3 regions of the Thermoanaerobacter sp. YS13 genome follow, and region 1 is predicted to be linked to each of the others. Evidence: riboswitches for the same ligand, from Rfam matches in the RefSeq annotation. Region 1 holds a riboswitch; each other region holds the start of a gene.
The links. A riboswitch is a leader RNA that binds a small molecule or an ion and turns the genes downstream of it on or off. The one in region 1 is predicted to bind cobalamin.
Positions count from the first base shown of each region.

Region 2: it holds a riboswitch for cobalamin, as region 1 does, so the genes downstream of both, THYS13_RS05410 (ribonucleoside triphosphate reductase) here and THYS13_RS08135 (ABC transporter substrate-binding protein) in region 1, are expected to answer to the same signal.
Region 3: it holds a riboswitch for cobalamin, as region 1 does, so the genes downstream of both, metE (5-methyltetrahydropteroyltriglutamate--homocysteine S-methyltransferase) here and THYS13_RS08135 (ABC transporter substrate-binding protein) in region 1, are expected to answer to the same signal.

Region 1 is NZ_JOOI01000002.1:47,474-51,549, forward strand. Features, by position in the region: gene THYS13_RS08125 (ABC transporter ATP-binding protein) at 1-179, opposite strand, end outside; gene THYS13_RS08130 (iron ABC transporter permease) at 184-1,176, opposite strand; gene THYS13_RS08135 (ABC transporter substrate-binding protein) at 1,178-2,125, opposite strand; cobalamin riboswitch at 2,239-2,431, opposite strand; gene THYS13_RS08140 (class I SAM-dependent RNA methyltransferase) at 2,719-3,852, opposite strand; gene THYS13_RS08145 (YgcG family protein) at 3,932-4,076, opposite strand, start outside.
Region 2 is NZ_JOOI01000001.1:1,050,106-1,054,181, reverse strand. Features, by position in the region: gene THYS13_RS05430 (ABC transporter ATP-binding protein) at 1-31, shown strand, start outside; gene tsaA (tRNA (N6-threonylcarbamoyladenosine(37)-N6)-methyltransferase TrmO) at 54-470, shown strand; partial or broken gene THYS13_RS05420 (DUF1847 domain-containing protein) at 579-962, shown strand; gene THYS13_RS05415 (Fur family transcriptional regulator) at 1,076-1,543, shown strand; cobalamin riboswitch at 1,651-1,870, shown strand; gene THYS13_RS05410 (ribonucleoside triphosphate reductase) at 1,976-4,054, shown strand; gene THYS13_RS05405 (anaerobic ribonucleoside-triphosphate reductase activating protein) at 4,051-4,076, shown strand, end outside.
Region 3 is NZ_JOOI01000001.1:417,759-421,834, forward strand. Features, by position in the region: gene THYS13_RS02120 (Xaa-Pro peptidase family protein) at 1-543, shown strand, start outside; gene efp (elongation factor P) at 562-1,119, shown strand; gene THYS13_RS02130 (CD1247 N-terminal domain-containing protein) at 1,167-1,634, shown strand; cobalamin riboswitch at 1,798-2,006, shown strand; gene metE (5-methyltetrahydropteroyltriglutamate--homocysteine S-methyltransferase) at 2,295-4,076, shown strand, end outside.

The DNA.
Region 1 (4,076 bases):
ACATTACCATAAGTTGGCGTCAAATACCCTGATATATTCTTTAAAAGTGTAGTCTTGCCACTTCCATTTGCACCAATTATCCCTATCACTATGCTTTTATTTATGGTGAAATCTATCCCTCTTAAAACTTCCCTTTCCCCATAAGAAAAATGTAATTTATCTACCTGTAAAATTGCCATATCATCACATTCCTTCACTTTTTTGTTTGCTCTTTATTAACAGATACAAAAAGAATGGCCCTCCAAATGCCGCAGTAATTATCCCAATTGGAATTTCCATTGGTTTTAAAATAACTCGTGCTAATAAGTCTGCAAAAGTTAAAAATATCGCTCCCGATATAGCACTAAAAGGTACAAGAATTCTATTGTCAGGTCCTACAATAAGCCTTGATATATGAGGCACAATAAGTCCTACAAAACCTATAATTCCTCCAACTGATACAGCTGTTGCAGTAACCAATGACCCTGTCACAAGAATTATTTTTTTGACCAATTCTGTGTTGACACCTAAATGTTCGGCAACCTCTTCTCCTGTCAATATCGCATTTACATCCCTTGAAAATACATACATAACAAAAGAACCAATCAATATAACAGGAGTAGAAAAGACCACACCATTCCAGTTTATGAGGCTAAATCCTCCCATAGTCCAAAAAACAATTCGAGAAAACTCATCATGATTTAAAAGCATCATGAGAGAAATAATTGCAGACATAAAAGCACTTATGGCTATACCCGCCAATAACATTGTAGTCATAGATACTCTTGTCCCAGTTTTAGAAATAGTGTATACGAAAAATACAGTCATTAAAGAAGTAATAAATGCCATAAAACTAAGTCCAAATATTCCAAGTCCTAATATTATCGCAATAGTAGCACCAAAAGCCGCTCCTGATGATATACCCAAAACATAAGGGTCTGCCATTGAATTTCTCAAAAGTCCTTGAAAAAACGCTCCTACAACCGAAAGCCCCATTCCTACAACTGTAGATTCAACAACTCTTGGAAGTCTTAAATTAAGGATTATCGTCCTAGAGGTTTCACTTCCCCCTCCTAAAAAAACATTTAAAATTTCCTGCAGGGGTATTTTTACCGCCCCTGCAGAAATTGATAAAATCATGGTAAAGATAAGCAGTAAAAAGGCTGTACCAAAATATATGCCTCTTTTGAATTTCACTTTACTTAAATGCCTCCGGATGTAAGAATTTTGCAATTTCTTCAAGTCCTAAAACAATTCTATTAGAAGCTCTTGATATTATGTCATCATTGCTTATCACAAATATCTTGTCATTTTTAACAGCATTTGTGTCTTTGTATCCTGCCATATTTTTGATGTCTTTTACATTTCCTGCATGAGGAGATGTTATTATCACATCAGGATTTTTCTTGACTAATTCTTCTACGCTGTACTGCGCCCAGCCATTTACATCCTCTGCAACGTTTTTGCCACCTGCAAGGTTTATAAGCTCATCAATAAATGTGCCTTTACCTGCTGTCCAGTTTCCGTCAAGAGAGACCAGATAAAATACGCTGACTTTCGGAAGGTCCTTGACTTTGTCATTTATTTCTTTTATTTTATCTTGCATTTGTTTAATTAACTCTTCGCCTTTTTTCTCAGTTCCTGTTATTTGACCTATTATTCTTATAGACTGGTATATCTGGTCAATATTTTTTGCCTCCAACATTACAACAGGGATACCCATCTTTTCTAAAGATTCCATCTGCTCTTTGCCTGAAAGAGTGGAAGCAAAAATTATATCAGGTTTTTGAGCAGTAATCGCTTCTACATTTGGCCCTTTAAATCCCCCCACTTTGGGTACATCCTTGACCTCAGGTGGATAATTATCAAAGTCTGTAACACCCACAACCTTATTTCCTGCTCCTAAAGCATATATAAGCTCTGTTGTAGAAGGTGCAAGAGAAACTATTCTTTGAGGTTTTTTGTCTATAGTTACTTCTCTTCCCAAAAAATCAGTAACCTTTAAAGGAAACTGAGTTTTTACGGTTTCAGTTGCTGTTTGAGAAGTGTTTTCTGGTTTAGTAGCAATGTTTGTTGAACAAGCCGCCAGTGAAAACATCAAAGCAAATATTACCAATAAAGCAAGTAAACCTTTAAATTTTCTCATAAGTACCCTCCTAATTTAAATTTTTCAAGTATCAAAAAAAGCCTACCCCATGGAGGTAGACCTTTTTGCCAAAATTAAGCATAAAAATTCCATTCCACCTTCCCTCCGAAGGCGAACTTCCGAAATCTTATGGCAGGTCTCCTGGCTCGCGATTCATCTTCCACCCTGCCTTCCCACCCGGCACATTTCTTGAGTGCCAAGCAGTGGCTTATTAGGGCTTCATCCTCGCTCACAGTAGCGGGGGCTGCAGCGGATTTTCACCGCTTTCCCTTTTAACTTCTCAAGACCATAAGATTTTTTGTATTCACTTGTACACCTATATTTTACATCTACTTATCATTTAAGTCAATTCCCTTGTTCATGACTATCTATTTACCTTGAAAAATATGTATCAAGTTTCTTATATAATAGAGTCAAGGATATCTCCTCTAAGAGAACCAATGAGCGATTCAATGCGCTCAACATCTACAGCATAATTAGCATGTATATTCTTTTGCTTTCTTCCTCACTGCATTATCCATAACTCCACCACCAATTTTTATCGATAATCTTATATTTTATTATAACCCTCACATAGAAAAACTCAATAAAAATTAGTTTTCTGGTTTTGGTCCGTAATACTGATAATAGTAAGCTTTTAACATGCCATTGTAAAGCTTTCTTTTTTTAGAAGCCTCTCTTCCAAAGAGTTTCTCAAATCTTTCATGGGAAGTCAGTATATAAAAAGACCACGTATCAAGTTTTTTGAAAACTTTTCCCATTTCTTTATAAAGTTTTTCTACTTCCTTTAATTCCCCCATCCTTTCACCATAAGGAGGATTGCATATTATAACACCATATTTATCATCTGTTTTTAAATCTTTTAATGAGATATTTTCAAAAGTTATGTATTTCTCTACACCAGCTTTACGCGCATTGTCTTTTGACAATTTGATGGCGTTTTCGTCAATGTCATATCCTTTTATGTTTAAAGTTATATCTTTTTTAATAGCACCAACTGCTTCTTCTCTCGCTTCTTTCCATAATTTATTTGATATTCTCCACCATTTTTCGGAAACAAATTGTCGTTTTAAACCTGGTGCGAGATTTATTCCAATCATAGCTGCCTCGATCGGAATCGTCCCAGAGCCACAAAAAGGGTCTATCAAAGGTCTATCCGGTTTCCAAAAGCTCAGCATTATCATAGCAGCAGCCAAAGTTTCTCTCAAAGGTGCTTCATTGGATATGACTCTATAGCCTCTTTTGTGTAAACCGTCACCACTCGTGTCAATCATAAGTGTTACCTTGTCTTTCATTAATGAAAATTTTATTTTATAAGTTGCGCCGTTTTCTTCAAACCATTCTTTTTTGTATTTCTTCTTAAGCCTTTCCACAACAGCTTTTTTAACTATTGCCTGACAGTCAGACACGCTAAAAAGCTTGGATTTTATTGAATAACCCTCCACAGGAAACCTGCCATCTTCAGGTATCCAATCTTCCCAGGGAAGAGCCTTTGTACCTTCAAAAAGTTCTTCAAAAGTTGTGGCAGTAAATTCCCCTATTTTTACGTATATTCTCTCTGCCGTTCTAATCCAAAGGTTTGACCTGCATAAAGCCATCTCATCGCCTGCAAAAGTGACTTTTCCATTCTCTGCAGTGATATCTTTATACCCTAGCTCTTTTAGCTCTCTTGCAGTTATTGCTTCAACACCAAAAAGAGTAGATGCTATAAATTCTATTTTTGACATATTTTATCTCCCTTTACCTCTAAGTTTAACTAATTCAACCTTATTATATCACTTGCATCTATAAATATATATATCATTTTTAGCGGCTAGCTCCTCCACCGCCGGCAGAGCCTCCACCGAAGCCTCCACCGCCGAAGCCACCACCTCTAAAGCCTCCAAATCCTCCTGAGCCAAAGCTTCCTGGACCCCACCAGTTTCTTCTTATATTTCTTCCTCCTCTTCCA
Region 2 (4,076 bases), on a different contig from region 1:
TCGAGGAGTACCCGTTGTCATTCCACTTTAACGGAAAGGAAGGGGTAATTGCCGTGGAATTGATATCTATAGGTGTGATACACAGTCCTTATAAAAAGAGAGGGGAAGCGCCTCATCAAGGGAGGGTGAGCGATAAGGAAGCAGTGTTGGAAATATACCCTGAGTTTCAAGACGGGCTTCATGATATAGAGAGTAAAAAGCACATAATAGTTCTTTACTGGTGCCATTTAGGGAAAAGAGATGTCATAAAAACTGTCACTCCATGGGGGCCGGAGGTAAAAGGAGTATTTGCCACTCGTTCCCCTTCAAGGCCAAACCCTATAGCTTTTTGTGTGGCTGACATTGTAAAAATTGAAAGAAATAAACTTTATGTGAAAGGTGTGGATGCCTTAGATGGAAGTCCTATACTGGATATAAAGCCTTATGTTTATGAAATTGACAGCATAAAAGGTCCAGAGGATACATTGTAATATACCCTTCAATACAGTTAAAATATGTGGCAATACGCTACGGAGAATGAGATAAGATTTAAGGAGGGGAAAAAGGTCTGTATAGATTGCTTTGAAGAATAACCCCCTTTACAGTTTATTAAGCAGATGGGATTTAAAAATATTGGCGTTGCATTTTGTTATTCTATGAGTAAAGAGGCGAAACAATTTGTAAAATTATTAGAACAGTATGATTTAAAAATTGTTCCTGTTTGTTGTAAAGTCGGTTCTATTGATATAGAAGATATAGACATTCAAAAAGATAAAGAGGGGTTTGTTGCTACTTGCAATCCTATAACACAGGCAGAGATAATGAACCAAGAAAACACAGAACTTAATGTAGTAATAGGTCTTTGCGTAGGCCATGATATACTTTTTAATAAATATTCTAAAGGACTAGTTACAACACTGGTGGCAAAGGACAGAAAATACGCTCATTGTCCTGTAAAAGGATTAGAAGCTGTTAATGTGTAATTTAGTGGAAAGAGGCATTAGGCTTTTTGTATGAAGCCTCTTTTTTTATTGACATATGTCAATAAAAGGTGTATATTTAAATTGAACATATGTTAAAAATATGGTGGTCTATGATGGATAAAAACAAAAACGATTTGATGTCATTAATAATAAAAACATTGAAAGCAAGTGGCTTAAAGATAACGGAGAAACGCCAAATTTTGATAGAGGTATTTTTGAAGAGCCCTAATATTCATTTTGATTTTGATACACTCCTTGAGGAAGTTAGGAAAGAATGGTCCCATTATGGTGTAGCAACTCTTTATAGGAATTTAAGAATTTTTGTAGGCAAGGGAATATTATCAGAAAATATAATAGAAAACAAAAAATACTATGAACTTAAAATGTTTAATAAAAAAAAGATTCACGGTCATTTAATTTGCAAATATTGTGGTAGTATAGACGAATATTACAGCCCAGATTTGGTAAAGTATATAAAAATGATAGATAAAAAATATGGCTTTGATGTGTATTATGGAGAATTGAATTTTTATGGAATATGCAGTAATTGTAAAAGGACTATAAAAAATGATTTAAAATAGGCAAAAATAATTGCCTATTTTATTTTTTATATTGACAATGCAAGAAAGCAGTGGTATACTATATATTGAGGGTATTAATAAATAATATACTAGATTTTGTGCAAAATAGAATATACACAGATACAGGTGCCCAATTTCAAAGGGAAATTGGGTTAAAAGGGAAGCAGGTGAGAATCCTGCACGGTCCCGCCACTGTGATGGTGAGCTCTTTACAATATGCCACTGTCTGTTCAAACAAAAGGAACCGTCCCCGATGTTTGAAAGGTGGGAAGGCGTAAAGAGTGATGAACCTAAGTCAGGAGACCTGCCTGTATTTGTATTACACTTGCTCTACGGTCGATAGAGGAGGTGAGGTACTTTTGCACACCTCTTAACTTGACGTAGAAGTTAAGGGGGTTAATTATTTTTACAAAAGAATGGAGGTTTAAAATCATGAAAATTGCTATGAAGGTTATAAAAAGAGATGGAAGGGAAGTTGAGTTTGATAAGATAAAGATTGCAAATGCTATATACAAAGCTTTTAAGGCAGTGGAAGAAGGGGAATACAAAGATGCCCTTGAAATAGCAGATGAAGTGACAGAGTACGTAGAAAATAATTTAGAAGGAATAGCCAGTATAGAGCAGATTCAAGATATTGTAGAGCAATACTTAATAAAGCATGGTTATGCTAAAGCGTCAAAGGCCTATATTTTGTACAGAAAACAGCATCAAGAGATAAGAGAATTTAAAAAAATGTTTATGGATATTGAAAAAATGGTAGATGAATACATAGGGAAACAAGATTGGAGAGTAAATGAAAATAGCAATATGAGTTATTCACTTCAAGGTTTAAATAATCATATCTCTAGTACGATAACAGCTCATTACTGGTTAAACAAAATATATCCTCCAGAAGTTAGAGATGCCCATGTAAATGGAGATTTGCACATTCATGACTTAGGCCTTTTATCTGTGTATTGCTGTGGATGGGATTTAAGAGATTTACTGCTTTCTGGTTTTACAGGGGTAGAGGGGAAAGTTCAAAGCAAACCTCCAAAGCACTTTAGGTCTGCTCTTGGACAGATTGTCAATTTTTTTTATACACTTCAAGGGGAAGCAGCCGGTGCACAAGCTTTTTCTAATTTTGATACCTATTTGGCACCTTTTATATATTACGATAATCTTTCTTACAAAGAGGTCAAACAGGCTTTACAGGAGTTTATATTTAACATAAATGTTCCAACTAGAGTAGGATTTCAAACTCCTTTTACAAACATAACTATGGATCTTGTGGTACCAGAGATTATGGCAGATGAACCTGTTATAATTGGTGGTCAATTGATGGATAAAACATATAAAGAATTTCAAAAAGAAATGGACATGTTAAATATAGCATTTGCAGAAGTTATGATGGAAGGAGATGCCAGTGGTAGGATATTTACTTTTCCAATACCTACTTATAATATAACTAAAAATTTTGACTGGAATAGTCCTGTCATAAATAAAATAATGGAAATGACTGCGAAGTATGGTTTACCCTATTTTAGTAATTTTGTAAATAGTGATTTAGATCCCAATGATGTGAGGTCGATGTGCTGTCGGTTGAGGTTGGATAACAGAGAATTAAGAAAGCGTGGAGGAGGGCTTTTTGGAGCAAATCCTCTTACAGGTTCAATAGGAGTTGTAACAATAAATATGCCAAGAATTGGATATTTATCTAAATCAAAAGAAGAGTTTTTCCAAAGGTTAGAAAGACTTATGGATATTGCAAAAACAAGCCTTGAAATAAAAAGAGAAATTTTAGAGAAGATGACTGAAATGGGATTGTATCCTTATTCAAAATTTTACTTAAGAGATATAAAAAAGAGATTTGGATTTTACTGGCAAAACCATTTTAACACGATAGGACTCATTGGAATGAATGAAGCACTATTAAATTTCATGGGAATAAGCATAGCCAGTGAAGAGGGAAGGAAATTTGCACTTGAAGTATTAGATTTTATGAGGCATAAATTAGAACAATATCAATTAGAATCTAATTTCATGTACAATTTAGAAGCCTCCCCTGCAGAAGGAGCTTCCTATAGATTGGCTAAAAAAGATAAAGAATTATTCCCCGATATAATAACTGCAGGTAGCGATGTGCCTTACTATACAAATTCAACACAGCTTCCTGTAGACTTTACGGAAGATATATTTACTGCTTTAGACTTACAAGAAGAGTTACAAACAAAATACACAGGAGGTACAGTATTTCACGGATTTATTGGAGAGAGTATAAATGATGTTACTACCTGCAAAGCTCTAGTCAAAAAAATAGCTTATAATTATAGAATTCCTTATTACACTATAACTCCAACTTTTTCAATCTGTGAAGACCATGGGTATATTTCTGGGGAACATTTTGAATGTCCTTACTGTGGGAAAGAATGTGAGGTTTACAGCCGCGTAGTTGGATATTATAGGCCAGTAAAGAATTGGAATGAAGGAAAGAAAAAAGAGTTTAAGGACAGAAAGGAATTTGTTGTATGATGTACGATTTTATGCCTGTTTC
Region 3 (4,076 bases), on a different contig from region 1:
GGAGCCGAAGACCTATCTTTTGATACGATTGTAGCTTCTGGAAAAAGGTCTTCTCTTCCTCATGGAAAAGCTTCTGAAAAAGTGATAGAAAAAGGTGATTTTGTCACAATAGATTTTGGATGTAAAGTAGGTGGCTATTGTTCTGATATGACAAGAACAATAGTGATAGGGAAAGCTAATGAGAAGCAAAAAGAGATATATAACATAGTTTTAGAAGCACAGCAAAGAGCGATAAATAATTTAAAGGCAGGACTTATGTCAAAAGAGGCCGATTTGTTAGCAAGGTCTGTTATTGAAGAAAAAGGTTATGGACAGTATTTTAGTCACTCTTTAGGACATGGAGTAGGGCTTGAAGTTCATGAAGCTCCTAGCTTATCCTCCAAAAAAGAAGAAATTTTAAAAGAAGGGGCAATTGTTACCGTAGAACCAGGTATATATATTCCCGATTTTGGTGGCGTAAGAATCGAAGATATGGTATTATTAAAACAAGATGGTGTTATAAATTTAACTAAATCACCGAAATATTTAATTGAATTAAACTAAAGCAATGGAGGGATTTTTTTGATAGCAGCTGGTGATTTCAGAAAAGGAGTAACTATTGAGGTTGACGGACAAGTTTTTACAGTTGTGGATTTTATGCATGTTAAACCAGGGAAAGGTGCAGCTTTCGTGAGGACAAAACTTAAAAATGTTATGACAGGAGCTGTAATAGAGAAAACTTTCAGCCCAACAGAAAAGTTTGAAGAAGCAGTTATAGAAAGAAGAGAGATGCAGTATTTGTACAATGATGGAGAACTTTATTATTTTATGGACACAGAAACTTATGAGCAAATTCCTTTAAATTATGATAAAGTTGAGGATGCAATTAAATACATAAAGGAAAATATGATTGTTACAGTAAAGTTCTATAAAGGCGAAGCCTTTTCTGTTGAGCCCCCTACTTTTGTTGAGCTGGAAGTTGTAGAAACGGAGCCTGGATTTAGAGGAGATACTGCAACGGGTGGCTCCAAACCGGCAACTGTAGAAACTGGTGCTGTCATACAAGTCCCATTGTTTATAAACGTTGGAGACAAAATAAAAATTGACACTCGAACTGGAGAATATTTAGAGAGGGTATAAACGCAGCAATTTGTCAAATACTATTTTGTAAAGGAGGTATGTGGAATATGGAATACTTAAATGAAAGGGTTTCCTACTTAAGAGGTTTAGCAGACGGCTTAGGGATAGATGACAGCACAAAAGAAGGTAAAATAATTTTAGCAATTTTAGATACTTTAGAGGATTTTGCAGATGCTATAAATGAGCTGGAAGCTTCCCATTCCGAATTAGATGATTATGTGGGAGAAATAGATGAAGATCTTTCTGAAATTGAAAACCACATATATGGCGATGAGGACTATGAGGATGAGGATGACGACCATGACTATGATTATGATTATGACGATGATGAGGAATATGAGGATGAAGAGGAGGATTATGAAGAGTATGTAGAAGTAGAATGTCCTCATTGCCATATGTTGATGAGTGTGGAAGAAGAGCTTCTAGAAGATGAAGATGCGGAGTTGGTATGTCCTCATTGCAATGAAACCCTAAAAGTAAAAAATTTGAAAATTGTAGATGATGATGAAGATTAATTTAAAAATGCCCACTAATTAGTGGTTTAATAGGTATGGGACTTGGGTTTATAACAACACACCATTTTATTTAACTTCTAATTCAAATTTGCAAACATTTTGCAAACATCCATAAATAAAAAGTAAAAAAGCCTTTGTGTATAAAAATTCAATGTTAAAAAACTATCTTTACTATTGAGCAGGTGCTGCTATGGCAGCTTAATAGGGAAAGCGGTGAAAATCCGCTGCAGCCCCCGCTACTGTGAGCAATGACAAGCCCAGTTTCTGTGCCACTGGAAAGATGAAGACTTTTTAAAAGGCTCACTTTCTGGGAAGGTAATGGGCAAGGATGACTTGCTAGCCAGGAGACCTGCCTGCTTGAGAGGCCTTAATTGGCTTCGGTGGGAAGTGCAATTAAGGTGGTAAAGACTAAGAGGGGCCTGTAGGTTGTCTTTTTGAAATCCTTTGTTACCCTTTTTAACAACTATACTTATGCAAAAAACTGTATTAAGTAGAAAAATGAGTCTTTACTACCTTGATATGCAAAGTTTTTTCTTGGTAGTAAAGACTCATTTTGTTTATGTACATTATTAAAATAAAAGAATTTTATGATGATGTACAAAAGAAGAGATTTTTTATAATAATTATCAAAAATTTTAACAAGGAGGTTAAAAACTTAAAATGATTTCTATTGTTGGTTTCCCAAGAATAGGACAAAATAGAGAACTTAAAAAGTGGGTTGAAGGATATCTTGACAAGAAACTTTTAAAAGATGAACTTATTAAAAATTCAAGAGTTTTAAAAGAAACTCATTGTAAAATCCAAAAAAAGTATGGCATTGATTTAATTCCTTCAAATGATTTTTCGTTTTACGATACTTTTTTAGATCATGCAATGCTTATAAATGCAATTCCTGACGAGTATAAAAACCTCGGGAAAGATGAGCTTGATACCTACTTTGCTTTGGCAAAAGGGTATCAGGATGAAAAATATGACTTAAAAGCCTTGCCTATGAAAAAATGGTTTTTTACAAACTATCATTATATTGTACCAGAAATTACAGATAGAACCTCTTTTAAGCTTTCTACAACAAAACCTTTTAATGAATTTTCAGAAGCGTTATCAATTGGGATAAAAACAAAGCCTGTTATAATTGGCCCTTTGACATTTTTGATGCTTTCAAAAAAATCAGGTGTTGATATTTATGACAAGAATTTTTGGGAGAAGTTATTAACTGTTTATATTGAAATTATTGAAACATTTGAAAGTATAGGAGTTGAATTTGTACAGATAGATGAGCCAATACTTGTTACTGACCTTCAAAAAAATGATATAGAACTTTTCTTAAGTTTTTATCGCAACTTACTTTGTCACAAAGGATATCTTAAAATTGTCCTTCAAACCTACTTTGGGGATGTTAGAGACATCTATGAAAAATTAATTTCTCTTGATTTTGATGCGATCGGACTTGACTTTGTTGATGGAAAATACAACTTAGGACTTATTAAAAAATTTGGGTATCCCAAAGATAAATTCATAATAGCGGGAGTGGTTAATGGGAGAAACGTATTTAAAAACAACTACAAAGAAAGCCTTGAGATTTTAGATACCTTATCTACTTTTGTTGAGAAAAAGAATATTGTGATTTCGACGTCATGTTCGCTATTGTTTGTTCCATATTCGCTAAAATTTGAAACACAGCTTGATGATAGCCAAAAGAAATATTTAGCATTTGCTGAAGAAAAACTAATGGAACTTTCTGAACTAAATACTTTATTTTATCAACATGAGTACACAAAAAATAGTTTGTATATTCAAAATATCCACTTTTTTGAGGAATTGAGTACAAAGAAGTTTTCAGACATCAACACAGTTGTGAATAACCTTACAGATGATGATTTTGAGAGAAAACCAAGCTTTGAAGAAAGAATTAAGGTACAAAAAGAAGTATTTGACCTTCCTAACCTTCCTACAACCACGATAGGCTCCTTCCCCCAAACTAAAGATGTAAGACAAGTAAGAAGCAAGTTTAAAAATAAAGAGATAACATTTGAAGAGTATGATACCTTCCTAAAGGCTAAAATTGAAAGAGTTATAAAACTTCAGGAAGAGATAGGATTAGATGTTTTGGTACATGGTGAGTATGAAAGAAACGATATGGTTGAATTTTTTGGTGAAAACTTAGAAGGATTTATAATCACAAAAAATGGCTGGGTTCAATCCTATGGTACAAGGTGTGTAAAGCCCCCAATTATATTTTCTGACATCAAAAGAAAAAGGCCAATTACAGTTGAATATATAAAATACGCCCAGAGTCTCACTAAGAAACCTGTAAAAGGAATTTTAACGGGACCTGTTACGATCCTCAATTGGTCATTTGTTAGAGAGGATATCTCAGTAAAAAATGTAGCTTTACAATTAGCACTGGCGATGAGGGAAGAGGTGTTGGACCTTGAAAAAGCA